Regions from separate parts of the Sporosarcina sp. FSL W7-1349 genome, predicted to be linked through region 2. Evidence: riboswitches for the same ligand, from Rfam matches in the RefSeq annotation. Region 2 holds a riboswitch; the other holds the start of a gene.
What was found. Region 2 has a riboswitch for S-adenosylmethionine ahead of MKY41_RS14715 (methionine biosynthesis PLP-dependent protein). Riboswitches for the same ligand answer to the same signal wherever they lie in the genome.
Positions count from the first base shown of each region.

Region 1: another riboswitch for S-adenosylmethionine. It lies ahead of MKY41_RS19600 (methionine ABC transporter ATP-binding protein); the one in region 2 lies ahead of MKY41_RS14715 (methionine biosynthesis PLP-dependent protein).

Region 1 is NZ_JBBOOK010000003.1:216,519-232,120, reverse strand. Features, by position in the region: gene sufB (Fe-S cluster assembly protein SufB) at 1-160, opposite strand, end outside; gene sufU (Fe-S cluster assembly sulfur transfer protein SufU) at 181-621, opposite strand; gene MKY41_RS19630 (cysteine desulfurase) at 611-1,840, opposite strand; gene sufD (Fe-S cluster assembly protein SufD) at 1,840-3,147, opposite strand; gene sufC (Fe-S cluster assembly ATPase SufC) at 3,166-3,945, opposite strand; gene MKY41_RS19615 (dicarboxylate/amino acid:cation symporter) at 4,194-5,414, opposite strand; gene MKY41_RS19610 (MetQ/NlpA family ABC transporter substrate-binding protein) at 5,625-6,515, opposite strand; gene MKY41_RS19605 (methionine ABC transporter permease) at 6,636-7,304, opposite strand; gene MKY41_RS19600 (methionine ABC transporter ATP-binding protein) at 7,297-8,322, opposite strand; SAM riboswitch class I at 8,430-8,537, opposite strand; gene MKY41_RS19595 (thioredoxin family protein) at 8,588-8,887, opposite strand; gene MKY41_RS19590 (toprim domain-containing protein) at 8,903-9,244, opposite strand; gene gcvH (glycine cleavage system protein GcvH) at 9,418-9,801, opposite strand; gene MKY41_RS19580 (arsenate reductase family protein) at 9,874-10,233, opposite strand; gene MKY41_RS19575 (acyl-CoA dehydrogenase family protein) at 10,321-12,108, opposite strand; gene MKY41_RS19570 (acetyl-CoA C-acetyltransferase) at 12,137-13,312, opposite strand; gene MKY41_RS19565 (3-hydroxyacyl-CoA dehydrogenase/enoyl-CoA hydratase family protein) at 13,852-15,602, opposite strand, start outside.
Region 2 is NZ_JBBOOK010000002.1:155,565-171,166, forward strand. Features, by position in the region: gene MKY41_RS14685 (transglutaminase-like domain-containing protein) at 1-197, opposite strand, end outside; gene MKY41_RS14690 (DUF58 domain-containing protein) at 194-1,396, opposite strand; gene MKY41_RS14695 (AAA family ATPase) at 1,393-2,346, opposite strand; gene nadE (ammonia-dependent NAD(+) synthetase) at 2,507-3,331, opposite strand; gene MKY41_RS14705 (nicotinate phosphoribosyltransferase) at 3,563-5,035, opposite strand; gene MKY41_RS14710 (aldo/keto reductase) at 5,486-6,337, opposite strand; SAM riboswitch class I at 6,493-6,597, shown strand; gene MKY41_RS14715 (methionine biosynthesis PLP-dependent protein) at 6,911-8,032, shown strand; gene metC (cystathionine beta-lyase) at 8,029-9,222, shown strand; gene MKY41_RS14725 (cyclase family protein) at 9,241-9,990, shown strand; gene serC (3-phosphoserine/phosphohydroxythreonine transaminase) at 10,649-11,746, shown strand; gene MKY41_RS14735 (hypothetical protein) at 12,083-12,343, shown strand; gene MKY41_RS14740 (hypothetical protein) at 12,389-13,030, opposite strand; gene MKY41_RS14745 (multicopper oxidase domain-containing protein) at 13,086-15,602, opposite strand, start outside.

The DNA of each region.
Region 1 (15,602 bases), on a different contig from region 2:
ACTTCAAGCGGTAGTCCAACATCCACTGTGGTTCCTCTTTCATCTTAGAGATCTCTTCAACAATTTCACGCGTCAATCCACGTTCCGAACGGAAAACAGATACGTCTTTGTCCGCAAACCCATATTTGTAATCGCCGATTTCCGGCATTTTTTTAGCCATTATCTTTTTCCTCCATTCCCTTATTTTTCGGCGTCGTTTCCGACACCTTTTTCCATGGCTTTCCAAGCGAGCGTCGCGCATTTGATACGGGCCGGGAATTTAGCAACCCCGGACAACGCTTCGATATCGCCTAGATCGAGGGAATCATCAACTTCCTTGCCTAACATCATATCCGAAAAAACGTGGGCGATTTTCACAGCATCATCGACATGCTTCCCTTTGACCATCTGCGTCATCATAGATGCGGATGCCATGGAAATGGAGCAGCCTTCGCCTTCGAATTTCGCATCTTGCACGATGTCACCTTCCACTTGAAGAGTCAAATGAATGACATCGCCGCAAGTCGGGTTGTTCATATCGACCGTGACATTGCTGCTGTCGAGAACTCCCTTATTCCTTGGATTTTTATAATGGTCCATAATGACGGACCGATACAGTTGATCTAACTTATTAGTAGACATCGCTGAAATACTCCTTTGCAGCTTTAAGTCCATCCACGAGGAAATCTACGTCTTCCACTGTGTTATAGATATAAAAGCTTGCCCGGGCCGTGGCCGATACATCCAGCCACTTCATCAATGGCTGCGCACAATGATGGCCGGCTCGGACGGCAATGCCGTTCATGTCCAGCACTGTTGCCACATCGTGAGGATGAACCTCTTCAAGATTGAACGTGACGATGCCGGCACGCTTTTTCGGATCTTGCGGACCATAGATGGTGATGCCTGCAATTTCAGACATACGCTCCATCGCATATTCCGCCAGTTCATGTTCATGCCGTTCAATGTTCTCCAAGCCGATCTCCTCGAGGTAATCAATCGCCGCCCCAAGCCCGATGGCACCCGCAATGATCGGAGTCCCGCCTTCGAACTTCCAAGGCAGTTCTTTCCACGTGGAGTCATAGAGACCGACGAAGTCTATCATTTCGCCACCGAATTCAATCGGCTCCATTTTATCGAGCAGCTCTTTCTTTCCATAAAGGACACCGATACCAGTCGGTCCACACATCTTATGTCCTGAGAAAGCCAAGAAGTCGCAATCCAGTTTCTGGACATCAAGCTTCAGATGGGGCGCCGCTTGGGCACCGTCAACGACCATGACGGCGCCATGAGCATGCGCAATCTCCGTAATTTCCTTGATTGGGTTCATGGTGCCAAGGACGTTCGACACGTACATGACGGAGACAATTTTCGTCCGGTCCGTAACAGCTTCCCGGACTTTATCCAACGACAATGTTCCATCTTCGTCGAGGTCGATATATTTTAACACTGCGCCTTTTTCCTTCGCCAATTGCTGCCAAGGGATGATATTGGAATGGTGCTCCATGTAAGTGATGACAATCTCATCGCCCTCACCTACATTTGCTCCTCCATAGCTTTGGGCAACAGTGTTCAGGCCCGTCGTGGCACCACGCATGAAGATAATCTCTTCCGTCGACTTGGCGTTGATGAATTTACGGACTTTTTCACGTGCCCCTTCATACCCTTCTGTCGCACGGTTCCCGAGGGAGTGCACACCGCGGTGTACGTTGGAATTATCGTATTTATAATATTTGCTAATTGCCTCGATCACTTGCAACGGCTTCTGGGATGTAGCGGCACTATCTAAGTAAACGAGTTTGTGCCCGTTAATTTCCTGATCGAGTATTGGGAAATGGTTGCGGATCTCTTTACTGAGCATTAGCGCACTTTCCTTTCAATAACCTCCGTCAATTGCTTCTTGACACTCTCGATCGGCAATTTGCTGACGACCGGCGCCAAGAATCCATGAATTACGAGGCGTTCTGCTTCTTTCTGTGAAATACCACGGCTCATTAGATAAAACAATTGCAACGGATCGACCCGTCCGACTGAAGCCGCGTGTCCTGCCGTTACATCGTCTTCGTCAATCAACAAGATCGGGTTCGCATCGCCGCGAGCTTTCTCACTTAACATTAAAACGCGGGATTCTTGGACCGCATTCGATCTTGTCGCCCCTTTCGCGATTCTGCCGATACCATTGAAGATGGAGGAGGAAGCTTCTTTCATTACCCCATGTTTTAGGATAAATCCATCCGTATCCATTCCCCAGTGCACGATTTCGGAAGTGAAGTTTTGCTTCTGTTCACCACGACCTACGACTACTGTCTTCATATCACTGGAAGATCCGTCGCCGATAAGATGTGTGATGTTTTCCGAAATTGTGTTGCCATCGTTCATCAGTCCGAGCGCCCACTCGATGCGGCTCGTACGGCCTGTTACTCCGCGACGATTAACGTAAGTTGTCAAGCCTTTTGCCAAAACGTCTACAGCTCCGTAAACAACTTTAGCGTTGTCGCCAGCAAATACTTCGGAAACGATGTTGACAATTCCTTTGCCTTCTTCGACTGTCGACAAGTAGTTTTCCACATATGTGACCGAGCTGTTCGCCTCAGCAACCACTAGTACGTGGTTGAACAAGGAGACCTCTTCGTTGTCATGCAGGAAAAGCACTTGCAGAGGTTCTTCGATGACGACATTTTTCGGAACGTAGACGAACACGCCTCCGTTGACCAATGCCGCATGAAGGGCAGTCAGTTTATGTTCATCGACTTTTACGCCGTCTGTCATATAATATTTTTTCACAAGCTCGCCATGTTCGCGGGATGCTGTGAAAATATCCGTTAGGATGACGCCTTTTGCTTGTAAGTCCTCACTTAAGGAAACAAATGCAGGCGTATTATTATGTTGGATATAGATATTTTTCTGCTGTTCTTCATCGATTAGAGCCTTTGCTTCTTCCGGTAGATCAGCAAGTGTATGATAAACCGTATCTTCGGTCGCATGGACCGGAAATTCGGTGAAATTCCATTTATCGATTTTCGTTTTGTCTGGCTTTGGCAATGGAAGCTGTTCCACTTTCGCCAAAGCGTCTGCGCGGAAATCCGCCATCCAATCTGCTTCATTCATCTTCGCGGAATAGGAGCGGACATCCTGTTCGGTCAATGCCAACTTTGTTTCAACCGTCATTTTATCTCGTCTCCTCCTTTATGCTTCTTGCCCGACTGTCTCGTCTTCGATGCCAAGTTCTTCTTTGATCCAATCGTATCCTTGCGCTTCCAGTTTCTGCGCCAATTCGGCACCGCCGGATTTCACGACTTTCCCTTGCATCATGACGTGAACATGATCCGGAGTAATATAGTTCAGGAGACGTTGATAGTGAGTGATCATCAAGCAGCCGAACCCTTCGCCGCGCATTTCATTGATGCCTTTGGAAACGATTTTCAAAGCATCGATATCCAAACCCGAGTCAATTTCATCAAGAATGGCGAATTTCGGTTTCAACATCATCAATTGAAGAATTTCGTTCCGTTTCTTCTCTCCGCCCGAGAAACCTTCGTTCAGGTAACGCGTTGCCATATCTTCATCCATTTCAAGCAGTTCCATTTTGCTATCCAATTCGCGGATGAATTTCATAAGAGAAATCTCATCGCCTTCTTCGCGTTTTGCGTTGATAGCAGAACGAAGGAAATCAGCATTCGTTACTCCCGTGATTTCACTTGGGTATTGCATTGCAAGGAAAAGACCCGCATTTGCACGCTCGTCCACTTCCATCTCCAATACGTCTTCGCCGTCAAGTGTCACACTTCCGGAAGTCACTTCGTATTTCGGGTGTCCCATAATTGCTTGGGCTAAAGTGGATTTCCCTGTACCGTTCGGACCCATTATTGCATGGATCTCATTTGTATTGATCGTCAAGTTGACGCCTTTCAAGATTTCCTTGCCTTCAATTTCGACATGAAGATCTTTGATTTCTAAAGTTGCCATTCCAATACCTCCAATATGATCAAGTTGAACGAATACTCATTCCAAATTAGTATCATTCTAATCTTACCGTATAAACCCTTCTCATGCAAATCATTGAGAATTCCATTATTTTGACGGCATCTTTAATTCAAGCCATACGTAATGGGGAGATGATCCTATTATTTTATTTTCATTTATACTAGCCTTATTGAGAATCAAAATCAGTAAAAAAATGCCGACGGATCCAGCGTCGGCATGGTGAAGCTTTCTTATTGGGCTTCCATCGTTTTCGGTTCTTCGACGGATGCCTCGACTGCTGGGCTGAATTTATCGACAATAATCGCCAAAGCCCCGTCCCCAGTCACGTTGGTCGCGGTCCCAAAACTATCTTGCGCCATATAGAGTGCAATCATGAGAGCGATCATCGTCGGGTCGAAATGGAGCATCGATGCAAGCAGTCCAGTGGCAGCCACGACGGCTCCTCCCGGAACGCCCGGAGCTGCAATCATCGTGACGCCAAGCATGAGAATGAATGGCAAGTACGCATTGAATGTCACGGGCATATTATTCATCAGCATGACACCGATCGAACAGGAGACCAAGGTAATTGTGCTTCCCGATAAATGGATCGTTGCGAATAAAGGGATCGTGAAGTCAGTGACACGTTCCGACGCGCCTGTTTTACGGGCTTGCCGCAATGTGACAGGAATGGTGGCAGCGGATGATTGGGTACCGATTGCCGTCAAATAGGCCGGCACCATTGTTTTCATTAAAAAGAACGGATTGCGCTTGGAAAGTGAACCCGCAACCGTGTATTGGATCGTCAGCATAACCAAATGAAGTACGATGATCATGGCAAAAACGAACGCAAAAACGGATAACACCTTCGCGACTTCTCCGCTATACGTCATATTCAAAAAGATGCCGAAAATATGCACAGGCAGCAAGGGGATGATGACGTACGAAATCACTTTTTCAATCAAGACATTCAGTTCTTCAAACACCGCTAGCAAGGAAACACTTTTGATTGAGGCCATTCCGATTCCAAATAAGAAGGCTAAAATAAGAGCGGACATGACTCCCATGATTGGCTCCATTTCCAACTCAAAGAACGCAGTCGCAGCAGCCTTCCCTGCCTCTTCAACGACAGAAGCACCTGTACTATGGATAACGTTCGGCAAGATGAACGTTGCCGTGAAAAAAGCAAGGATTCCCGCGAAAATGGTGGATAGATAAGCAAACACAGTGGCAAGACCAAGCAGCTTCCCGGATCCTTTTCCGAGCTTCGCAATCCCCGGCGCGATGAAACCGATGATGATCAAGGGCACGACGAAATTAAGAAAACCGCCGAAAATCATATTGAATGTTGCAAACAGGCGTGTAAAGTTCGTTGCGAGCCCTTCATGTATTGTCGGAAGGAGGAGTCCCAATCCTACGGCCAACCCGATGGCAATCAGAATCCTCCCGATCAGACCAATTTTCCACTTCACTATATGTCCTCCTCAAATGTACAGTTGTATTATTTCATGAGCAAAATTACCTTAACACAACTTTATGGGCTTGGGAATAGTGTAAAAAACATTTGTATTTTTCAATCTTCACTTTTAACAAACAGCGAATGGAATGTCTAGTGGAGGAGGATTAGCCAATACAAAAAACTGTCTCGACACCGGGTTACCGGGTCGAGACAGCCAAGATGATTATGATTCTACTGGAACGACTGAGCCCTTCCACTCCTCAAGGATGAAATCTTGAATCTCTTTTGATTTCAATACCTCTACCAACGTTTTGATCGCATCTTTATTTTCATCACCTTCACGGACAGTGATGATGTTGACATAAGGGGAGTCAGTTTCTTCAAGTGCGATTGCATCTTCCAATGGATTTAAGCCTGCGTCAATTGCATAGTTTGAGTTGATGAGCAGTGCATCGCCTTCGTCATTTTTATACAGTTGAGGCATAAGAGCCGGTTCATAATTCGGATCGAATTGAAGATTTTTTGGGTTCTCCACGATATCATCCAATTCCGCTTTTACTTTCTCCACGTCGTCCTTCAATTTGATAAGACCTTTCTCTTCCAGCATAGCAAGCACACGACCGTGGTCAGCGACGGAGTTACTGATCAAGATAGTTGCGCCGTCTGGCAATTCTTCAAGGCTTTTATATTTTTTTGAATAAACGCCGATCGGTTCGATATGGATGGCGCCTGCATTGACAAATTCATAGCCAAAGTCAGCCATTTGACCTTCCATATACGGGATATGTTGAAAATAGTTCGCATCCAAAGCTTTTGCCTCTAAATCTTTGTTCGGCAATACATAATCTTGATAGGTTTCAATTTCCAGCTCAATGCCCTTTTCCTCTAATAACGGTTTGGCCTCTTCCAGAATAATCGCATGTGGTGTATTGGAAGCACCTACGACAAGCTTAGTCGCTTCTTCTTGTGTGTTATCTTCAGCTTTTTCTCCAACATCTGTTGTTTCTCCAGCATCCGTTGTATCTTGGCCACTCGTCCCCGCATCTTTCGTTCCGCAAGCGGCAAGAGATAGGACAAGTATCGCAAATAAGATCCCAGCTATTAACTTCTTCATCTACTTCATTCTCCTTTATTGTTTAGAATTTATGGTGAACAGGGGACCCGTTACAAACTGCCGACACTCAATCCGACTGTCTACAAGCTGTAACAAGGTTGCCTGTTGTTCCCTAACGTATTACCGTTTGTCCAACTGCTTGACGATCATGTCTCCAATGATTTGGATAATGAAGACGATGATCAATATTAATATGGTCGCCACCAACGTAACATCATTCCGGCCACGTTGAAAACCATCTAGATAGGCAAGGTTTCCAAGCCCTCCCGCTCCGATGATTCCCGCCATGGCGGTATATCCGACAAGCGCGATAGCGGTCACCGTAATACCTGAGACTAGTGCTGGCATGGATTCCGGCAGTAGCACTTTAAAGATGATCGTCCTTGTTTTTGCACCCATCGACTTGGCAGCTTCAATGACGCCTTTATCGATTTCCTGTAAGGCGATCAACACCATTCTGCCATAAAACGGTGCGGCCCCGATGATCAAAGCCGGCAACGCTGCATTCGGCCCACGCATCGTGCCGACGAGTAAAGTAGTAAATGGGATTAGCAATATGATCAGGATGATGAAGGGAATCGAGCGGAATATATTAACGAATGCGCCCGTCACGACGTTGACTGCTCTATTTTTCCATAGCTGCCCAGGACTTGATAAAAACAGCAACACGCCGAGCGCAATCCCGAAAACAAATGTGAAAAACGTTGAAATGGCTGACATATACATAGTCTCCATAGTCGCTTCCCACATTTTGTCCCATTTCACATTTGGAAACATTTCTTCAATCATTGCCGATCACCTCCGTCTGAACACCTTGCTCATGAAGATAGTGAATCGCCTCGGCAATCGGCTTCTTCTCACCAACAAACTGGAGGATCAGTGTCCCATAAGCTCCGCCTCGCGTCGTAGAAATATTGCCTTGCACAATATTGACTTCAATCGGAAACTTTCGGATGAGACTGGCGAGGACCGGCTGTTCCGTCCGTTCTCCAACGAAGACCAGTTTAATCAGTTCACCAGCTGGAATCTCTTTCTTCATATGACGTAAAGCTTGCTTTGCATCGGCCGGCTCCGTTAGTTGGGAAACGAAACGTTTGGTGATTTCAGCCTGCGGCGACTGGAAAACATCCAGGACGTTCCCCATCTCAACAATCTTCCCTGATTCCATGACAGCCACCCGATGGCAAATTTTCCGAATGACGTGCATTTCATGAGTAATCAGGACAATCGTCAGCCCTAACCGCTCATTAATGCTCGTTAACAGATCCAAAATGGAATCTGTCGTTTCCGGATCGAGAGCAGATGTCGCTTCATCACATAGGAGCACCTCAGGATCATTGGCAAGTGCACGGGCTATACCGACACGCTGTTTTTGACCACCTGATAATTCGGAGGGATAGGCATTTTCCCGACCTGTCAACCCTACCAGATCAATCAGTTCCTTCACTTTCCGTTCGCGATCCCCTTTTCGGACCCCTGCGATTTCAAGCGGGAACGCTATATTCTCTTTAACCGTCCGAGACCAGAGCAAGTTGAAATGTTGGAAAATCATACTTACCTTTTGCCGTGCCTCTCTCAACTCTTTGCCTTGAATTGCCGACATTTCCCGACCGCCTATGAAGACATTCCCACTGGTCGGCATCTCGAGGCCGTTCAGCAGACGGATCATGGTACTTTTCCCGGCTCCACTATAGCCGATGATACCGAAAATTTCTCCATCCGCAATTTCAAGCGACACGGAATCCACCGCTCGAATACGAGTTGAACCGGTGCCAAACTCTTTATTGACATCTGATAACCGAATCATCTTTTCACCTCTACAAAATCTATGACATCCGCTGAATAAAGAAAAAAACCTTCCCGCAGACGGCAGAAAGGCTTGACGTTTTCATTAGGAATGAATGTCCATCCGATCTCTCATCTTTCAAAGCGCGTTCGCTTTGCGTGATTTGGCACCATTTCACTTGCGTGACGGTTGCCGGGCTTCATAGGGCACTATCCCTCCACCACTCATAATAAGAGTAAACTATTCAAATGATAAATCAAAATTTAACATATGAACGCTCCAACTGTCAACTGATTTTCTCAAGAAGATATGGAACCGAATGGAAAGCATAGATCTTATGTTCAAGCCGGCCATCCTTCTGAATCAAAAGACAGGGAACACTTTCGATTTCATAGGCCAGTGCCAGAGACTGTTCGTAATTCAAATCTGCTTTGCCTATTGGTAAATCCGGTTTCATGGCTGTGACCACTTCCATCATCTTGCTGGCAACGGCACAGGTGCCACACATCGGCGTATATAAATAATAGACAGCCATTCGTGACTTCTCCATATGCATTTCCCATTGTTCTCGAGTCCAACTTTCCAATTGTTCCTCATTCCTTCAAAATAAAAATTCCGGGTGGATTTTAAAATCTGCACCAAGTAAAATCGTGGCTAATATCTTATAAGGGGTTTTCTCGACTTCCTTATATATTTTGTCGGTATATAAATGGATGAATTCAGGATACTCGCGTTTGAATAACGCTCGGATTTTCTCGCCCGATTCGTCCGCATCCAAAAATACAAAGACCTCGTATTCTTCGTAAGGTTCCACTAATTCTTCCAGTCGATACGTGCTGACCGTGCCGTTTGTACAAATGATCTGGACAGGCTCTGCCAAGACTTTCAAAAGGCGCTTTCGATCCGACCCGCCCTCGACGATGATGATTTTCATCTCTTCCATAGCACACATTCCCCCTGCCGGATTCGTACTATTTCAACGGATGCTTTCAATCAAGTTAGTTTCGGCGTATTGGCACCAGCTTATCACTTATGGAAGTAAAAGATCCGCTCTTTTACCGCTTTAACTGAAAATAAAGTCAAAGACGCCGACACGAGGGCGGCGTCATCTACTAATTATTCACCAACAGTCATTTCTTCGTACGCTTCTGCAGTCATCAGCGCATCCAACTGGGACGGGTCAGAAGCTTCCACGACGATCATCCATGCGCCTTCATATGGCGATTCATTCACCAATTCCGGGCTATCTTCCAATTCTTCGTTCACTTCCACAACTTTCCCGCTGATCGGCGCGTAAAGTTCGGAAACCGTCTTTACGGATTCCACACTGCCGAACGGCTCGTCCGCTTTCACTTCGTCTCCCACGGATGGAAGCTCGACGAAGACGATATCGCCTAGTTCAGATTGCGCGAAGTGTGTAATTCCGATACGGTATTTACCGCCTTCATCTTTTACCCACTCATGTTCTTCAGAATAACGCAAATCCTTCGGTGTGCTCATTTCTAACCCCTCCACAATAGATTCATTCCATTTAATTTTGACATACTCCTTGTATAAAGACAAGAAATGAAATTAGCTTCCCCAGACGTCCTGAAACTGCTCTTCCTTGAACCCCACCGTAGCTTTTTCAGCACTCGCGATGATCGGTCGCTTGATCAACATGCCATCGGATGCCAGCAAGCTGATCTTCTCGTCATCGCTCATCGTCGGCAACTTCTCTTTCAAGTTCAACTCCCGATATTTCATCCCGCTCGTGTTGAAGAATTTTTTTAATTCCAATCCGGACAGCCCGATAATGTTCCGCAATTCTTCTTCCGTTGGCGGGTTTTCAGCAATGTTCACCTCATTGAACTGAAATTCCTTCTCTTCCAGCCACTTTTTCGCCTTTCGGCATGTCCCACATTTCGGATAACCATAATATGTAAGCCCCATGAATTTGCACCTCCGTTTTCTCCAGTATACCAAAAAGCGCCCGGAACCTAAAAACGGATAGGTCCCGAGCACTGAAGTGAGGTCGACTTACACGATATATTTTTCCGCTTCGATCAGCTTTTCCGCCGCTTCCCGTTTTTTCGCAATGATGTTGTAAGGATTCGAGCGGGTCAATTTCCGCAGGGCGGATAGCATCATGCGCTGATTATCCCCTTCCACGGATGCCAATAATGTTTCTTTCGCGTCTTTCTCGATCGCTTCAAATGCTTCCTGGCAGAAGATTTGCGTATAGAGAATTTTTTGCTTCTCCTTCTCTTCCCCGTTCTTCGCAACCGCTTTTTCTGCGCGGAGCAACGCGGATTCCATGGCGAATAGGTTGTTAGCAATATCTGCAATGTTCACAAGCAGTTCCTGCTCCGTATCGAGTTTCGTTCCAAAACGTTGTGCCGCCATCCCCGCTGCCAACAGGCCAATTTTCTTGGCATTTTTTACAAGCACTTTCTCTTGAGCCAATGCCTCTTCGCCAATCTCATCTGGCATCGTCATGAGAAGTTCTTCTTGCAAGCCTTGTGCTTTTTGCAATAAAGGCAACTCACCTTTCATCGCCTTCTTCAAAAACGTACCCGGGACGATCATCCGGTTTATTTCATTTGTCCCTTCGAAAATCCGGTTGATACGGGAGTCGCGATAAATGCGTTCCACTTCATACTCCTGCATGAAACCGTAGCCGCCATGCAGCTGGACTGCTTCGTCGACGATATAATCGAGCACTTCAGATCCGACTACTTTATTGATGGAACATTCGATAGCATATTCCGCGATGGAAGCGGCCACGGCTTTGCCGTCTTTCTGCTGTTCCGGCGTCATTTGGCTATTGCGCTCCTCGAAATATCCAACTGTACGGTAAATCAAACTTTCTGTTGCGTAAAGCTTCGATGCCATTGTCGCCAGTTTCTCTTTCGTCAGATTGAAAGAGGAGATCGGCGTGTTGAATTGCTTCCGCTGGTTAGCATAAGTGATGGCAAGCTCCAATGCACGTTTCGAACCGCCGACCGTGCCGACTCCTAATTTATAACGACCGATGTTCAGAATGTTGAAGGCAATGACATGCCCCCGGCCGATTTCGCCGAGCAGGTTTTCCACCGGTACTTCGGCGTCTTCCAAAATGAGCGTCCGTGTGGAGGATGATTTGATTCCCATTTTCTTTTCTTCCGCCCCGACGGAAACGCCCGGGAATTCTCTTTCCACGATAAACGCAGAGAACTTATCCCCATCGATTTTTGCGTAGACGACGAACACGTCCGCAAACCCGGCATTCGTAATCCACTGCTTTTCCCCATTTAAAATATAATGCGTTCCCGCTTCATTCAATTTTGCTGTTGTCTTAGCACCTAATGCGTCTGAACCGGAGCCTGGTTCCGTCAAGGCATAGGCGGAGATTTTCTCCCCCGTCACCGAGTTCGGCAAGTATTTTTTCTTCTGTTCTTCATTACCGAACAGGACGATCGGCAATGTCCCGATTCCGACGTGCGCTCCGTGTGTGATGGAGAAGCCGCCCGCAACGGATATCTTTTCCGCAATTAGCGCGGAAGAAATCTTATCGAGCCCAAGACCATCATATTCTTCCGGTACGTCCGCTCCGAGCAATCCAAGGTCCCCAGCCGAACGGAGCAGCCGGACGGAATGCTCAAATTCATGGTTTTCTAATTTCTCCACCACGGGGAGCACTTCGTTTTTCACATAGTCTTCCGTTGTCTTTGCGATCATTTTTTGTTCATCTGTGAAATCTTCCGGAGTAAAGACGCGCTCCGCTTCCATATCCTCAATTAAAAAGGCCCCGCCTTTGATCAAATCATTTGTGTGCATTTTAGTCATCTCCGTTTCCTCCTTATATGGTATGGTCTTATAGCATTTCAAAGACGCCTGCTGCGCCCATGCCGCCACCGATGCACATTGTGACGACGCCGAATTGTTTCCCCTGCCGTTTCAGTTCATCTAATAGACGCACGGTCAGGATGGAGCCAGATGCGCCGAGTGGATGGCCCAGGGCGATTGCCCCGCCATTGACGTTGACTTTATCCATATCCAGACCGAGATGCCGGATGACTTGCAAGGATTGGGATGCGAATGCTTCGTTCAGCTCCCAAAGGTCGATGTCTTCCTGTTGAAGTCCTGCGATTTCGAGCGCTTTCGGCACTGCGACAATCGGGCCGATCCCCATCACTTCTGGCGGGACGCCTCCCACTGCAAACGAGCGGAATTTGGCGATCGGTTGCAACCCTTGCGCTTCCGCCACTTCCCGGTCCATCACCAGGACGGAACCTGCGCCATCCGAAGTTTGCGAGGAGTTCCCCGCAGTGACCGAGCCCGTTACTGAAAAGACCGGGCGCAATTTGGCCAACGTTTCCATATTGGTGCCAGGACGGACCCCTTCATCCATCGAGAACATGAATGTATCTTCTTTCAGCTTGCCATCATCCGTGAATGAATGCCGAGTCACTTCGACCGGCACGATGCCGGCGTCGAATTTTCCGGCTGCAATTGCAGCGGCCGCCCTTTCGTGGGAACGGACAGCAAATGCATCCTGGTCTTCACGGCTGACTCCATATTTCATCGCCACTTGCTCTGCGGTATGGCCCATCCCCATATAATACTCCGGAGCAGTTTCCACCAGCTTCGCATTGAGCCGTAACGTATTCCCGACCATCGGCACCATACTCATCGATTCCGCACCGCCTGCGATGATTGCTTGCGATGAACCGATCATGATCCGCTCTGCCGCATAGGCAATCGTTTGCAATCCCGAGGAACAGAACCGATTCACCGTAATGGCTGGAGTGGAATCGGGAAGGCCTGCCAACGCCCCGATGAGCCGCGCCACATTCATTCCCTGCTCCGCTTCGGGCATGGCACAACCGATGATGACGTCATCGATCGGTCCATCATAACCGCCCGCCCGTTTCAATGTTTCTTTTACTGCTATCGCCCCTAAATCATCCGGGCGGACGGTCGCTAACGATCCTTTGCCGGATTTTCCGACCGGTGTCCGGGCCCCTGCTACAATAACTGCTTCACGCATCGAAACTCCTCCTCTATTCCCATTAGTTACGAATCGAACAACGAAGGGTTCGATTTGCCTTAATTTCTGCGCCTTTTGCAGAAATTAAGGCACCCTCGCAATATTAGTTGTGAAATACTCTATTCCAAGGATTTGAATCCTGCTGGATTAGGTTAGTTACGAATCGAACAACGAAGGGTTCGATTTGCCGTATTTCTGCGCCTTTTGCAGAAATTAAGGCACCCTCGCAATATTAGTTGTGAAATACTCTATTCCAGGGATTTGAATCCTGCTGGATTAGGTTAGTTACGAATCGAACAACGAAGGGTTCGATTTGCCGTATTTCTGCGCCTTTTGCAGAAATTAAGGCACCCTCGCAATATTAGTTGTGAAATACTCTATTCCAGGGATTTGAATCCTGCTGGATTAGGTTAGTTACGAATCGAACAACGAAGGGTTCGATTTGCCGTATTTCTGCGCCTTTTGCAGAAATTAAGGCACCCTCGCAATATTAGTTGTGAAATACTCTATTCCAGGGATTTGAATCCTGCTGGATTAGGTTAGTTACGCAGTGGTTTTCCTTTTACGAGCATATGCTGCATCCGTTGTTGCGACTTCGGTTCCGCTACCAAACTTAAGAATGCTTCCCGCTCGAGATCCAACATATATTGTTCGTCGACTAGCGTTCCGAATGGCACTTTCCCTCCTGCCAATACGAACGCCAGCTTCTTGGCAATCTTGAAATCATGGTCGCTGATGAAACCGGAAAGCTTCATCGTTTCAGCCCCGAGTACCATCGTTGCGTAGCCCGAAGCTCCCGTGACCGGTATCTTTTCACGTTTCGGCGGTTGATAGCCATTTTCATATAAGGACAATGCTGCCTGTTTGGCATCGTAGATTAGATGGTCCGGATTGATACTCAACCCATCCGCGAAGTCCAAGAAATTATTCTCTCTCGCTTCTTCACCTGACGTCGATACTTTCGCCATGGCAATTGATTCGAATACTTTATTTACAACATTTTGATAATCAACCGTGACGCCGTTCGGAAGGCCTTTCAAATGCTTCGCATACAGGTTGACGTTTCCGCCTCCGCCCGGAATCAAGCCGACACCCGCTTCAACAAGCCCCATATACGTCTCCATCGACGCTTGGATATGGGCTGCCGGCAAACAGACTTCCGCGCCGCCGCCAAGTGTCATTTGAAAAGGTGCCGCTACGACCGGTTTTGTCGAATATTTGATTTTCATCATGGCTTTCTGGAATGTGCGGACGACGAAATCGAGTTCGAATATATTGTCATCTTGCGCTTCCATCAGAATCAAACCGAGGTTCGCACCGACACAGAAGTTCTTTCCTTGGTTGCCGATGACGAGGCCTTTGTAGTTCTGTTCCACTTCATCTATCGCATAATTGATCATTTGCAAAATATCCAAACCGATCGCATTCGATTGTGAATGGAATTCCAGCAGGGCAATGCCGTCCCCTAGGTCGATCAGGCTCGCTCCGGAGTTCTTTTTAATGACCCCATGCTTCTTTTTATACCGTTTCAAATCAATTACCTTTTCATTGACGGGGACGGGTTGAAATCCCTCGCCATCGAAATAGTACAGATCACTGTCTTCTTCTCTATAGAAAGATTGATAGCCTTGATCAAGCAAGCTTTGGACGAATGGCGGAATCTCATATCCTTCCTCTTTCATCTTCGCGACGGATGGCCCCACACCGATTGCATCCCAAATTTCGAATGGACCTTGTTCCCAGCCAAAGCCCCATTTCATCGCATTGTCGATAGCTACGATGTCATCCGCAATCTCTCCAGTTAGCTGAGCTGAGTAACGGAGCGTCGGAGCGAGTATATTCCAGAGGATTTCACCCGTCCGGTCATTCGCGTACACAAGGGATTTCACTTTATTCGAAAGCCCTTTTTGCTGTTTCGCCATTTCAATTGAAGGCGTTTTCAACTTTTTAGTAGGTTCGTATTCCAACGTCGCTGGATCGATTTCCAAAATCTCTTTCCCTTTCTTCCAATAGAATCCTTGTTTTGATTTGGCCCCAAGCCAGCCGTTTTCAATCATTTTTTTCATGAATGCCGGGACTTCGAATACTTTCTGCTCTTCGCCCTCCGTCTGATCATAGACATTTTTTGCGACATGCATGAATGTATCCAATCCGACAACATCGAGTGTCCGGAACGTCGCGGATTTCGGCCGGCCAATCAAAGTGCCCGTAACCGAATCGACTTCCCCGATCGAATAGCCGCGTTTCTCCATTTCCTGTAATGTGATCAAAAGACCGTACGTCCCAATCC
Region 2 (15,602 bases):
TTCACCGGTATGGCAAGCCACCATTTGATATTAAATAGAGCCATCAGGAAAAACAATGCGACAAATAGTAGAAATAAGACCAAACTGCCCGACGATGTCAATTCCATCACAGGCAGCAGCCATTCCCAAAGCAGGACAAAAGCGAGTAGATAAAGTAAAATCAGCATCCATTTGTCAATCTGTCTTTCAGTTCTCATCGGGCCACCTCATTGAATGTATCCGAAAACGGTTTTCGATATAGCGTATAGACATTGACCCCTTTTGATCGGGCCATCCGGATGGCAGCTTCCCGTTTCCCCGTCAGGCCGCTTTCCTGATCCACTACGACAAAACAGACGATTGAGCGTGCCTGTTGAAAGTGCGAGAGCAACGACTGGAACAGCACTTCGTCAGGATTGCCGGTGATAATGACAATATTTTCACTTTGAGGGACTGCCGCCATTTCGGCGATCGGCAGCCCTTCCTCTTCCGACGGTCTAACCTTTGCCAACTGGACGAATGCTTGGTGAAATTGGACTTCCGATTGGATGGAAGGGATTAAAAGCGGTTGGGATCCGAGAATGGCGAATGTCAAACCCGCTTGTTTTCTTGATGTCTCACGTAGCAAGGAAGCAGCGAGTTCGACTTGGTCTTCAAACACATCAGATCGCCTGCCATCCAATGCGACAAATATCTGCTTCGCCTTGCCTTCATCAAACTCTTTCGTCATCAATTGTTGTGTTTTCGCAAACGACTTCCAGTGAATCCAGGCCATCCGGTCACCCGCTTGATAATCACGCACCCCTGTCACCAACGCCATATCTTTCGGGACATTCCGGGAAATGACTTGGGAACCCGTTTCCGAAGGACTGTCTTTCGGTTCGTAGTGGAAATCCGTCATTTTCGGATAGACGAGAACCGTTTCCGGCAAGTCGAGCAGCGCTGCTTTTTTTATCCAGCCAAAAAAGTCAGACAGTTCGATCTTAATTCCACGAAGTTGATGTTCCCCCCTTGGCATCCGATCGATCGTATACGTCCACTCCACTTCTTTCGACATGCCAAACAAAAAGATCTGCTTCATTTGACTGCCTGCCCATGCGGGAAGTCTTGAACCCTCTCCGACTTCTGCTGCAACAACATAGAGCAACGGAAAGCGAAATTTACGTTTCAATCGGACAACCACTGTCAAACTGCCTCCTCGGTACACACGAGGCGTCATCACTTCTCGTTCCGCTTTGATGGCAGAAATCGGATATAGAAAAAGCAGAACCGAGTAACTGACAAACGGCACTAGGATATAAAAGATGGTCCAGCTGACGATGCCGCCTTGGAACATGGCAAATATAAAAGAGGCAGCGAGAAGGGATATCACGAAAAGCAACCGCCCGATCAGAACAATCTGGTGACGGGCCTTCATCTCAAAAACCTGGACCGGTCAACTGGCACACGAACATCGGCCAAAACCCGGTCAAGGATCATTGCAGTAGAAACTCCTTGGAACCGGGCTTCGGGCTTCAAGATAATCCGATGACCAAACACGAATGGAGCCAAATACTGTACATCATCCGGAGTAACATAGGTCCTACCCTTCCCTAATGCAAATGCCTGGCAGCCTTTCATGAGAGCAAGCGATCCTCTCGGACTGACACCCAAATAGATATCGGGGTCTTCCCGAGTCGCAGTTGCGCAGTCGACAATATAAGACTTGACTGTGTCATCGACCGTCACTGCCTTCGCGGCCTGCTGCAATTCTCGCAAGTTAGTCAGCGTAATGACCGAGTCCAATTTCTCGACGGCCACTTCCTCTACGGCCCGCCGAAGGACCTCCACCTCTTCCGTCTTCGATGGATACCCCATTTTCAGCTTGAATAAAAAGCGGTCCAACTGCGCTTCGGGCAACGGGTACGTCCCTTCGTACTCGATCGGGTTCTGGGTGGCCATGACGAAGAACGGTTGAGGAATACGGATCGTTTCCCCATCCACTGTCAAAGAGGATTCCTCCATGCTTTCAAGGAGAGCGGATTGCGTCTTCGGGGAGGTTCGATTGATCTCATCGGCTAAAATGATATTGCCTAAGATTGGACCCGGCCGGAATTCAAACTGCATTTCTTTAGGATTGTAGATGGACACTCCAAGAACGTCGGACGGCAACAGGTCCGGCGTAAACTGAATCCTTTTGAAGTCGGCGCCAATCGATTTTGCGAGCGCTTTCACTAGCATCGTTTTCCCGACGCCCGGCACATCCTCCAATAAGACATGCCCGCCCGAAAGCAGGGCGGTCAAACTAAGCTCGGCGATTTCCCGCTTGCCGATCATGACTTTCTCTATATTATCCAATACTTTTCCGATCATTTCTTCATTTGTCATTCTCGTTTCCCCCATTGCTAAAGCAAATCTGACGGCTATTCACATTCAATCGTTTCGTCTGTAGGCTTAACTTACTAACATCATACAGGAAGAACGTATCTTCTACAATGAATGAAGCTGGACGCTTCAAGCGTAAAAAAGGACAGGGAGGCCCTGTCCTTCATTTCCAAAAGTCATCGAAAATAGTAATTGGCATATGCCGCTTATGCTGCGAACGAAGGAAGTGGTTTTCAATCGTCTTCCGCGCCGCTTCTGCAATCTGCTTCCCTTCCAAGTAATCATCGATGTCGTCGTAGGTGACACCCAACGCGACTTCATCCGGAATGGCAGGTTTTTCATCCTCCAGATCGGCAGTCGGCACTTTCGTGTACAGGTGCTCCGGGCAATTCAGTTCATGCAGCAACTGTTTTCCTTGCCGCTTGTTGAGCCGGTAGATCGGCATAAGGTCCGCCGCCCCGTCCCCGAACTTCGTATAGAATCCGGTGATCGCCTCGGCAGCATGGTCGGTTCCCAACACGACGCAGTTATGCATGGCCGCCACCGAATATTGGACCTTCATCCGCTCGCGGGCTTTCTCATTGCCTTTTGCATAATCCGATAACGTGATGCCTGCCGCCACTAGCGCCCGCTCGCTCGCATCGACCGCCTCTTTGATATTGATGGTATACGTTAAAGAAGGTCCGATATAATCCAACACTTCCTGCGCATCGTCTTCATCGAATTGAATGCCGTACGGTAGACGGATCGCGATGAATTTATAATCATCGCCATTTTCGCCATTCAATTCATCGACGGCCATTTGAGCCAGCTTTCCGACAAGCGTCGAATCTTGCCCTCCCGAAATTCCAAGGACGTACCCATGAAGGAATGGATTTTTCCGCAAATAGGCTTTCATGAAATCGATCGACTTGCGTATCTCCTCTTTCGGATCGATCACCGGCTTCATCTTCAACTCAGCTATGATTTTCTCCTGCAATGTAGTCAACGCTCATCCACCTCATTTGTTTTAATCAATTACGCCTTGGCGTAATTGCGAATCGAACAGCGAAGTGTTCGATTTGCCGTATTTCTGCGTCCTTTGCAGAAATTAAGGCACCCTCAATGTGATGTCCTTTCAAAATCTGTGACATCCGCCGGAGGCTTTATCCGAATTCATTTCACTCTTTTTAGAAGTGGAGTCTTCTGTAGCTGACGTTTCGCTGCCAGTACAAAAAAATTATTGAATTCGGATATAGTCTTCTACCATATCTTGCACTTCTTGTATGTTGCGCATCTTATTGTCCCAACACTTTTGACTTAAATCGACCGGGTATTCCTCCGGGTTTAACGACCGTTTATACTCATCCCAAAGAAGAGTCAAGTTTTCCTTGGCATATTCCCGCATCTCGCGGAGCGGCGGATTTTTATAGACGATTTCCCCTTGGTCGACGACCTTAACATGCAAATCCTTCGCTTCAAAATTCGTCACGAACTTGGAAATGAACGTATGGATTGGATGGAACATCTTGATGCGCTTTTCGGAAGCCGGATCTTCATCATACATCGCGATATAATCCCCTTCTGCCATGCCGTTTTCCCGGTCAATGATCCGGTACAATTTTTTCCGTCCGGGGGTCGTCACTTTTTCGGTGGATGAAGAGATCTTAATGGTATCTTCCATTTCGCCTGCCTCATTTTCGATGGAGACAATCTTGTAAACAGCCCCTAAAGCAGGCTGGTCGTAGGCTGTGATCAGCTTCGTTCCGATTCCCCACACATCCACCCGGGCGCCTTGCGCTTTCAAGTTGAGAATGGTGTATTCATCCAAATCATTGGAGACAATAATTTTTGTATCCGGGAACCCTGCCTCATCCAGCATTCTGCGCGTCTCTTTCGAGAGATACGCAATATCGCCGCTATCCAGCCGGATGCCTTGGAAATTGATCTGATCCCCGAGTTCTTTCGCCACTTGGATAGCGGTCGGCACGCCGATTTTCAGCGTATTGTATGTATCAACTAAGAATACACAGTCTTTATGGCGCTTGGCGTAGGAATGAAAGGCCTCATACTCGCTCTTATATGCTTGGACCATCGAATGAGCATGCGTACCTGCCACTGGGATTTCAAATCGTTTCCCTGCAAGGACATTGCTCGTCGCTTCGATACCGCCGATGTAGGTCGCTCGGGCTCCCCAAATCGCGGCGTCCATCTCGTGGGCGCGCCGTGTTCCGAATTCCATGACGACTTCATCTTTCACCACCTGTTTGATGCGGCTCGCTTTCGTAGCGATCAACGTCTGGTAATTGACGATATTGAGGATCGCTGACTCGATCAATTGCGCCTGGATCAGTGGTGCTTCCACCCGGATGATCGGTTCATTGGCAAAGACGATTTCGCCTTCCTGCATGGAGTAAATGTCTCCCGTAAATCGAAGATCCTTCAAATACGAAAGAAAATCCTCCCGGTAGCCTAATTCATCACGGAGATAGGCTAGATCGCTCTCGGTGAAATGCAAATCCCGCAAATAATCGAGGATGCGCTCCAACCCTGCAAAAACGGCATAGCCGTTCCCAAATGGCAATTTCCTGAAAAACAATTCAAATACGGCTTTGCGATTATGGATGCCATCCGCCCAATAGGACTCGGCCATGTTGATCTGATACAGATCCGTATGCAATGTCCAGCTATCGTCTGTGTAATTTGAACTCATTCCAATCTCCTTCTTCCACTTCCAAATATGTATTAGTATACCGAGTATACTACATGTACCCGGAATCTGGCGGGTTCTAACCTTTAGGATTCCCAATTTCCATGGGAACTGATACGGGAGAATGCAGTGTTTTCATGGGATTTGAGTGTTTGCGTCGAGGCCTGGAAGTAGGGCGATAGGATATGAGCACGGGTGAGGGGATTATGATTTCAGGGGCACGACTTATGAACGAGGAAGCAGGGCTTATAAGCGTGGAGACAAAGTTATGAGCGAAGGGTACGACTTATGAGCACGAACGACGAGTTATGTGCGAAGAACTACTACTTATAAGCGCATACGCAGACTTATGAGCGAGAAAGCACAACTTATAAGCGCAAGACACGGAGTACGCGGGAACTTGCGTGCTAATCAAAAAATGCCGGGCGGCTGCCACGGCATTTTCCATATTCCTCATCGTTTCACGGTAACGCCTGTAAAATCGAAGTTATCCGGATCCGGACCGACGCGTTTGTTTTCATTCAACGTCCCGATGGCCTCCACCTCTTCTGCAGTGAGTTCAAAATCGAACACGTTCGCATTGTCGATGATCCGGCTTTGCTTCACTGACTTCGGAATGGTCACGACGCCGTTTTGCAAGTCCCAGCGCAGCATCACTTGTGGAACCGTTTTTCCGTATTTCTCGGCGATTTCGACCAACACCGGATTTTCCAGAAGCTGTCCTCGCATGAGAGGGGACCATGCTTCCATCTGAATTCCGTTCTCCTTGCAAAATGCCAGAAGTTCGACTTGTGTCAAGCATGGATGGTATTCGACCTGGTTGACCATCGGCATGATTTCCGCGTCTGCCATCAAGTCCTCCAGATGATGGATGTTGAAGTTGCAGACGCCAATTGCCCGTGCGCGCCCGTCTTTGTAGAGCTTTTCCAACGCTTTCCACGTCTCTTTGTATTTTCCAGCTTCCGGCCAATGGACCAAATAAAGATCGACGTACTCAAGTTCCAACCGTTTCAAACTATCGTCGAATGCCTCTAACGTAGCCTCGAAGCCTTGATCCGAGTTCCACACTTTTGTCGTTACGAAAATTTCCTCACGCGGAACACTCGATTCTTTGAGCGCTCGTCCGACCTCTTCTTCATTGCGATAAATCGCGGCCGTATCGATGCTGCGGTATCCTGCATCCAATGCCCATTTCACCGCGTCTACCACTTCTTCCCCCTTTGACTGGTAAACCCCCAAGCCCATCCACGGCATTTGGACGCCGTTGGACAAAGTAGTACAATCCTGCAAATGTTTAGCTACCATTCCTACCACTCCTACCCATATGTAATACGAACATATTATCACAGAGAACCAATTCGCTACAGAAGGTTGCTTCCCTAGAAAATAGCTCTTGCATTAAAAAGATTCTCATGATAGAGTTGGATAAATTAATCTTTTCACACAACTTCATATTTGTATTCTTATCCAGAGAGACGGAGGGATTGGCCCTACGATGTCTCGGCAACCAGCCTATTTCAGGTATGGTGCTAATTCCAATAGGCGAGCAGCCTTGAAGATAAGGAGATTGACTTCATACATACTGAGGGTCCTCTTCTTCGAAAAGGGCGCTCTTTTTTTATCTTATTCAGCGGGTATTCTCCCGCTGAATAGGGGAACTCAGACTTGGAACGCCGTGTCCTGCGGCAACGTCTGAGTAACCAACATCCTGTTGGCCCAAAGCCTCCGGCGGAATTCACGGATTTTGAAAGGACATCACATTGAGGGTGCCTTACTTTCCGCAAAGAACGCAGAAATTAAGGCAAATCGAACACTTCGCTGTTCGATTCGCAATTACGCCGAGGCGTAATTGATTTCATTTAGAAAAGGATGAACACGATGACTAAGAGAAGTTTGGCAACGACGTTAGTGCAACTGGGGAATCATAGCGATCCCAAAACAGGGGCGATCAATCCGCCGATTTATTTATCCACCGCTTATAAGCATGACGGCATTGGAAAATCGACTGGCTATGATTACACTCGGACCAAAAATCCAACTCGGTCGATTTTGGAAGACGGCATCGCGAAACTGGAAAACGGAGATTCGGGTTTCGCCTGTAGTTCAGGGATGGCGGCAATCCAACTTGTCCTTTCCCTATTCCGTTCGGGAGATGAACTCATCGTCCCGGAAGACATTTACGGAGGTACGTATCGTCTTTTAGACTACTATTCCGATGTGTATTCAATTCATACTACGTATACCGATTTTACTAATATTGAGGCAGTGGAGAAACTCATTTCCGAAAACACTCGGGCTTTATTCATCGAGACGCCGACAAACCCCCTTATGCAGGAAATCGATCTTGCAGCATATGCAAAACTGGCTAAACAGCACGGTCTGCTATTAATTGTCGATAATACCTTCTTGACGCCTTATTTCCAGCGTCCGATTGAAGACGGAGCGGATATCGTCCTCCATAGCGCGACGAAATATATCGGGGGACATAACGACGTCCTCGCCGGTCTCGTCGTGGCGAAAGGCGAAGAACTCTGCGAACGTCTAGGCAAAAACCATAATGCCATCGGGGCGGTGCTCTCCCCTTCCGATTCCTGGCTCATTATCCGTGGCCTCAAAACGCTTCATTTACGAATGAAACAACATGATGCCAACGCGAAGGCGATTGTCGAATATTTGAAGAGCGAACCGAAAGTGACCGACGTCCTCTATGCCGGACGAGGCGGCATGCTGTCGTTCCGTTTAAAAGAGAGCGCATGGGTCGGAACATTCCTGGAAAATCTTCAACTTATTACATTTGCGGAAAGCTTGGGTGGAGTGGAAAGCTTCATCACCTATCCAACGACGCAAACCCATGCCGATATTCCAGTAGAAGAACGGATGCGGCGCGGTGTCTGTGATCGGCTGTTGCGTTTTTCCGTCGGTGTGGAAGAGGCGGAAGATTTGATTGACGACTTGAAGCAAGTATTCGCGAAATTGGAAAGCGGGGTACCCCAACAATGAGCAACCAGCGATTGGAAACGAAATTCATCCACGCATCCACGAGCGGCAACTTTGAACAGAAAACGGGAGCCGTGAATGTACCGATTTATCTATCCTCCACTTTTCATCAGGAAAATTTCGATTCATTCGGCCCGTATGATTATAGCCGTTCGGGCAATCCGACGAGGGATGCGCTGGAAAAGACCATCGCCGAGTTGGAAGGCGGCGCAAGAGGACTGGCATTCGCATCCGGGATTGCAGCCATCTCGTCCGCCTTCATGCTGCTGAAATCTGGGGACCATATTGTGGTGACGGAAGATGTCTATGGCGGGACGTTCCGTTTCATCACGCAAGTATTAACGAAATTCGGCATTGAGCACACATTTGTCGACTTGGCGGATTTGGAAGCGACAGCCCAAGCGATCCGCCCGAATACGAAAGTGATTTACATGGAAACGCCATCGAACCCGCGTCTTGGGATTACGGATATCGCCGCTATCGTTGAGCTGGCTAAAGCGAACGGCTGCCTGACGTTCCTGGATAATACGTTCATGACGCCGCTCTACCAACGTCCGATTGAACTCGGTGTAGATATTGTACTGCATAGCGCAACGAAATTTTTGTCCGGCCATAGCGATATCATCGCTGGATTAGCAGTGACAAAAGATGAAGAACTAGGCAATCAACTTGCCTTCATCCAAAACTCATTCGGAGCCATTTTGGGAGCGCAAGACTCATTCTCCCTCATCCAGGGCATCAAGACGCTCGGCGCACGGTTGGCCCAATCGTCCGCCTCCGCGAAGAAAATCGCCGATTATTTGAATGAACACCCGTTAGTCGAACACGTCTATTACCCGGGATTGGCCGACCATCCGGGCCATGCCATCCACGCGGCCCAATCATCGGACGCCGGGGCAGTACTATCTTTCCGCCTGCCGAATCGAGAAACGGCGAAAGCATTCGTCGACCATATCCGAATCCCGGTATTTGCCGTCAGTCTTGGCGGAGTGGAGTCGATCCTCTCCTATCCGGCGCAAATGTCCCACGCGGCAATGCCGAAAGAGGAGCGGGATAAACGAGGAATCACCGACGGCCTGCTGCGTTTTTCTGTTGGTCTCGAGCATGTCGATGATTTGATTGCAGATTTCGAACAAGCGCTGCAGGCGGCTGCCGAAGTGAATGAAGATTTTGCAGTTGTTGAAATAAAATAAAGAAAGCAGGGATTTGTCATGACAAAAACATTGACCAATGAAGTTCTCGAAGCGATTCAACTGGTGAAGTCGAAAGAATGGGTTGACCTGACGCATACATTCGGGAAGGATTCCCCTCATTTCTCCGCATTCGACGCGGCGGAAACCGTTACTTTATTCGACCATGATGACGGGTTTTTCGCTCAGCAATTCACGTTCGCCGGCCAGTACGGAACCCATATCGACGCGCCGATCCACTTTGTGCGCGATACGCGCTATTTGGAGGAACTGGAGCTGAAAGAACTGGTCTTGCCTTTGGTCGTCATCGACAAATCAAAAGAAGCTGCGGAAAACCACGATTTTACGCTGGCGGTTCAAGACATCCTCGACTTCGAAGCAGAACACGGGGAAATCGAGGGAGGCACATTCGTCGCGCTGCGGACAGACTGGAGCAAACGCTGGCCGGATAAAGAAGCGTTCGACAACAAGGACGCAGATGGCAATAACCGCATCCCGGGGTGGGGGTTGGAGGCGCTGAAGTTCCTCTTCGAAGAGCGGAAAGTGAAAGCGGTCGGCCACGAAACCTATGACACGGACTCCGCCATCGACTTCCAGAAGAACAATGCCCTGCTTGGCGAATATTACGTATTGGAACAGGATACGTACCAAATTGAGTTATTGACCAACTTGGATAAGCTGCCGGCAAAAGGAGCGGTTATCTTCAATATCGTTCCAAAACCGGAGAAAGCATCCGGCTTCCCGGTCCGCTCCTTCGCCATTCTGCCGTAATAGTGGATTTTCCAACAGCCCTACCGTGATGGGGCTGTTTTCTTATTGAAGTGGATAGCATGATGATTGGACTGTTTGTTGATAGGTAGGTTTTGATCGGTGGCGGGGGTTGCTATGGTCGTGGAACGGGGACTTATGAGCGCGAGGTGCAGACTTTTGAGCCTGGGATGCGAGGTTATTGGCAACCCAGACGAGAAATCGTGACAAGATATCAGCAATCCCACGAAGTTATCAGCAGTCCGAACAAGATATCAGCAATTCCATGAAGTTATCGGCAGTCCGAGCTAGATATCAGCAGTCCCACGAAGTTATCGGCAGTCCGAGCTAGATATCAGCAATTCCACGAAGTTATCAGTAGTCCGAACAAGATATCAGCAATTCCACGAAGTTATCAGCAATCAGAGTAAGATATCACTTCAACGCGGTTATCAGCAGTCCGAGCAAGTTATCAGCAATCCCACGAAGTTATCGGCAGTCCAGACACAATATCAGCAATCCCGCACCATTATCAGCAATCCGAAAAATGAATCGTCAAAAATCCACCGTTCGCTTATCATTCAAGAGAATTTCTCAAAAAATGTTCGGATATTTTCAACCATTTCCACTTTCAAAGGTGTATAATTTCATATATATTTGTTTCCTAGAAGGAGTGTTCAACTTGAGTCAAACTAATCAACGTGCATACAATTTCAACGCGGGTCCATCTGCACTGCCGTTGGCGGTATTAGAAAAAGCGCAAGAGGAATTGGTCAATTTCCGCGGTACGGGCATGTCTGTCATGGAATTGAGCCACCGCAGTGCTGCTTTTGAAGAAGTCCATAATGCCGCAATCGATCGCTTGAAATCGTTATTTGCCATTCCGGAAAATTATGAAGTCCTTTTCCTCCAGGGGGGAGCGAGCCTGCAATTTTCTATGATTCCGATGAATTTCTTGCCAGAAGGACAACAAGCGGGTTACGTCATGACGGGCTCTTGGTCTGAAAAGGCATATAAAGAAGCTGAATTGCTAGGTCAACCATATGAGCTGGCGAGCACGAAAGACAATAAATATCGCAATATCCCGGCGCTGGACGAACTTCAATTTAATTCTACGGACGCTTATGTCCACGTCACTTCGAATAACACGATCTATGGAACGCAGTGGGGCGAGTTCCCGGAGACGGGCGATGTGCCATTAATCGCCGATATGTCGAGCGATATCATGTCCCGGCCAGTGAATGTCAGCCAATTCGGGATGATCTATGCGGGAGCGCAAAAAAATCTGGGACCATCCGGTGTGACTGTGGTCATCATTCGCAAAGATCTTTTGGAAAAAGCGAAAATTGAACTTCCGACGATGTTGAAATACAGCACCCATGTCAAAAACAATTCATTGTACAACACACCTCCGACATTCGGTATTTACATGCTCGGCGAAGTGTTGAACTGGATTGAAGAAAAGGGTGGCTTGGAAGCGATCGCGAAGCAAAACGAGGAAAAGGCGAAGTTGATCTACGATGCAATCGATAACAGCAACGGCTTCTACACGGGCCATGCCACGCCGGATAGCCGTTCCCTCATGAATATTACATTCAACTTGGCGAATGAAGAGCTCGAGAAGAAATTCCTCGCGGAAGCGAAAGAAGCGGGATTCGTCGGCTTGAACGGCCACCGTTCGGTTGGGGGATGCCGTGCGTCCACATACAATGCAGTCCCGGTTGAAGCGTGCCAGGCACTCCGTGATTTCATGCTGGATTTCCAATCAAAGAATAGCTAATCGGCTTTACCAGACCTCTAGTCTTAGGGACCTTCCCGATGACTGGAGGTCTCTTTCATTCTGCTCATAACCCATAGGTTGACCAACCAAGGACTTTCCAAGCCGCTACATATAGTAAGTGTAAAGCCGAGGGGAGGTTATAATATGGGATCATGCGATTGTGGCTGTTCCACAATACGATTCGGGGATCATAGGTGTGGATGTTCTTCATGTCACCACTCCGATTGTTGTTGTAGGCATTCCCGCCATCATTGTGGATGTTGCCGAAGCAGTTGCTGTCACTTCAGTATCCGATTGGCCGGCTTGCAGAACGGGTTCCACTCCAGACTCCTTCGTTTGTTGTGGAAGGAAGCGCATTTTAAGCTGGAGAGCGGAGATGAAGTGACCGGGACCATCGTTTCGGTCGGATCGAATTTCGTGGAAGTGCTGGTCGACGACGCCCTCCCACAGGAAAGTGAGACAACCTTAAGTATTCCGGAGGAGGAGAACGAATCTGAAAAGCGGGAACACCCGACCGGGATAACTTGGATTTTTTCACTCGATCAGATTGCGCATGTCGAGGTTGTTGGTGAGCAACCTTACCAAACTTGTCAATAACCCGAAAGAAGTCAGCCGACTATTGATTGGCTGACTTCTTCTTTTTCAATAAACGACCCGGATCAAACGGATGCGGCCTATAGGAATCTCTATCTCTTTTTCCTCGGTAGCTAAACAAATCGTTTCTTTGCTCACGTACGCAAGCTTTCCCTGAAATGCAGAATCTTCGGTTATCACTTCAAAGGGCAGTTTCTCCAACGTCAATAAAAAAACGGCTAATCGGATTCTGAAGAACAAATGGATCAATTCAGGCGAGGAGGCAACCGTCTCCCCGAAACGAAAGGCTAGTTCGCGCTTGCAACCCGATGAAGCATCCAACAGATCGGGGGCCGGGAAAGGATCGGCAAAACGGCCCGCGGGCAGCACCTTTCTGATGTTCGAATACGGTAAAATGACGCTGCTCGCCTTCCCTTCGAGGACGACAAAATCAAAACCGGCCAGTATCACCTTCCCTTCGACCGCATTTCCGGACTGATCTATCACTTTTACGGATAGGTCCTTCAATCCGTCGAACACCTTTTGGTACGTTTCATCGATTGATCGGTCATCCGATAGGGCCAAATCCAGTAATAAGTCATTCGCATCTTGGATATCTTCGCGAAGTTTAGGCGGCAGATCGTCCGTAGGAGAGGGGAGCTGGGGGTTCGAGAGTATTTCCGGACAATCTTTCCCATCACGCTCTTTCATTACTTGACACCTCCTTTCCATTATAAAAAGAAAGGAGAAGATACTTCTCCTCCCTTCACTGCTCCAATTTCGGTAATTTTTCAACGGGCTTCTCGTGAACCCGCATAATGCCCCACATGCCCTGTTCGATATCCCATCGAATATTTCCGGAGCGGTATAAATAGTCACCCGGAAATTTCCCGTAGGCTCCCGCGCCCCCCAGCAACTCTAAATTCTTTGTCGCCCCTGCGACATGAAATCCGACAAAGGCCTCTGTCCGAGATTCGATGTCTTTCGTATCGAACCGCCATCGATGTCCATGTAAATGAAAAGAATGCGCTCTTCTTCTTTCCGCCGGCGTCACGAGCCGGATGGTCACCGGTTCTCCCACATAACATTCAAAAACGGGAGTCGCCGGGTCCCCGAACACCTTGGAACTGAACAACTCATTCAGCTTCGGATGTTTCTGATAACGGTTGATCAACCGCTCGCTCCGATAATTAATCCCCCGGGACCCTTGATCATAAGTGTCCAATAAATCTTCATCGATTTCTGGGGGCGGCACCAAAATGCCATCAACCGGATCGAAGATGACCTGCCCTTGTTTGTCATACAATCGGATTCCATCGTGCATGATTACAACAAACTCTCGGATATCGGGTAAGAACGGATTGCGCAACACGACATTCGCTCCTGTTTTCACAGGCAGTAATGTGTACGGATCCACATACTTCGTGCCCCTTGGCTCTGCAATGAAAGCCCCGAACGCACCTTGCGATTTATGGTTGCGAATATCCGCCATATCCCACAAACCGCAAACGCCTACTTGGGAATCCACCACCCACCGATACGTCCGCTTCTCTCCCGGTCCCACCGTTTGATCGCCGTTGAATCCAACCGTTTCCCCGGCCGACGTTTTGACATCGTATTGAATCAATTGAGGATGCAAGGAAATCCGTAGGGACGGAGGATAACACGCTTGTTCTTTCACGACAGGGTAGGGATAGATGCCGTCGGGAAACGGAAATTTATCCAACTCCAACTCGCTCGTCAACGTCACCTCCACGGTATCCCCCACATTGGCCCGGAGAATCAGCGGTTCCGGATGTTTGGTCCCTTTTAAAATAGCCTCCCGATCTTCCCGCAAAGCAAAAATGATGCCATGTGGATCATGGTCGCCAAAATCGTTATAGAGAAGCGGAGTTTGGAAAGCGACTACATCGAATTGACGGACTGGCCCCTTCACAGGGTGAACACTCGGATCCTCCGCTTGCGGCGGCTTCGAACCCGTATATTCCGGCAACGGTTTAGACCGTTTTAACGGCTCGGGCCGATCTGATAGCGTAATCAAATCCGGCACTTTCTCATCATAAGCCCGGATCAATCCCCAGAGTCCATTCCATAAATCCTCCTCTGTCTCAAACGCCCAGAGATAGTCGCCGGCCCTTTCAATATACGTTTCCATCGTGAAGGATTCTGAAATTCCGATATGCTCCTGATCTTTAATGGACGAGGCCAGATTGCTCCGCTCCTTATGCCATCTTAGCCCATGGACGTTGAAGCTATGGGATTCCTCTTGTGAGCCTTGCAGGAGCCGGATTCGGATCGAATCACCCTCGTATGCCTTTAAAATAGGCGTAACGGGATCCCCATTCTGATAGGAACTGAATGTATAAGCAGGGTCGCAATCTTTCCCCAACCGGAATTGCAACGGTTCGTTCTTATAATTCACGCCGAATAAACCAGGATCATCATCGGAACTTGGATATCTCGGCGGTTGCAGCGGTTTTCCATGCCGGTCGAACAATAAAGTGAAATCCTGGACAAATAAAGCAAAATCCCTGTAATCCGGAATCAATGGATGCTTTGCGGTGATTTGCGTTCCGTGCACCACAGGCTTTCCAGTTCGCGGATCGAGGAATTCTGTGAAACGAGGATGGACGACGCCCGAGCCGAACACACCATGCTGCTGATGGGCGTTCGGATAGAGATGATCATGGAAAAACCATGCTTTTACTTCGACTTCAGCATAATAGGAATATTGGATTGTTTCACCCGACAAGACGGACGAATCGTAGTTCCACCCGACATTCGCCCCATCATTCACGAGCACATCGAATTTTACGAAATGAATATGAAACCCGTTTTCATAAGTCCGAGTGACCAATTGAAACGCATCCCCATCCAAAATATGCGGCAATCGATTCGTATAATTAATGCGGAAACAGGTATGGGCCGGTGCATGAATGACAAGAGGCTCAGGTTCTTTCCTTCCCGCACAAATATCCTCCAAATCTTCATCCAACACATAGATCCTGCCCTTGGGATCATGCCATCCTTGCTTGTTGTACGTAATAGGCAACTCAATCAAGGAGATATTGAATTCACGGACAGGCGCACCTTTGGGACATGGATCCGTAAAGACGGCACCCGGCCTCGGGTTCTCAATGGCCGCATGACGCTCCAACTCCGTCAGCCCGCGCCCCCCTTTTATGCTGAGCGGCGGGCGGGGTGCTTTATAGCCAACTTTTCCAGGAATGAAATTCGGAAACCCCGGTCTTTGGGCTGTCGGCTCGGGCGGGGCTTTCCGGTC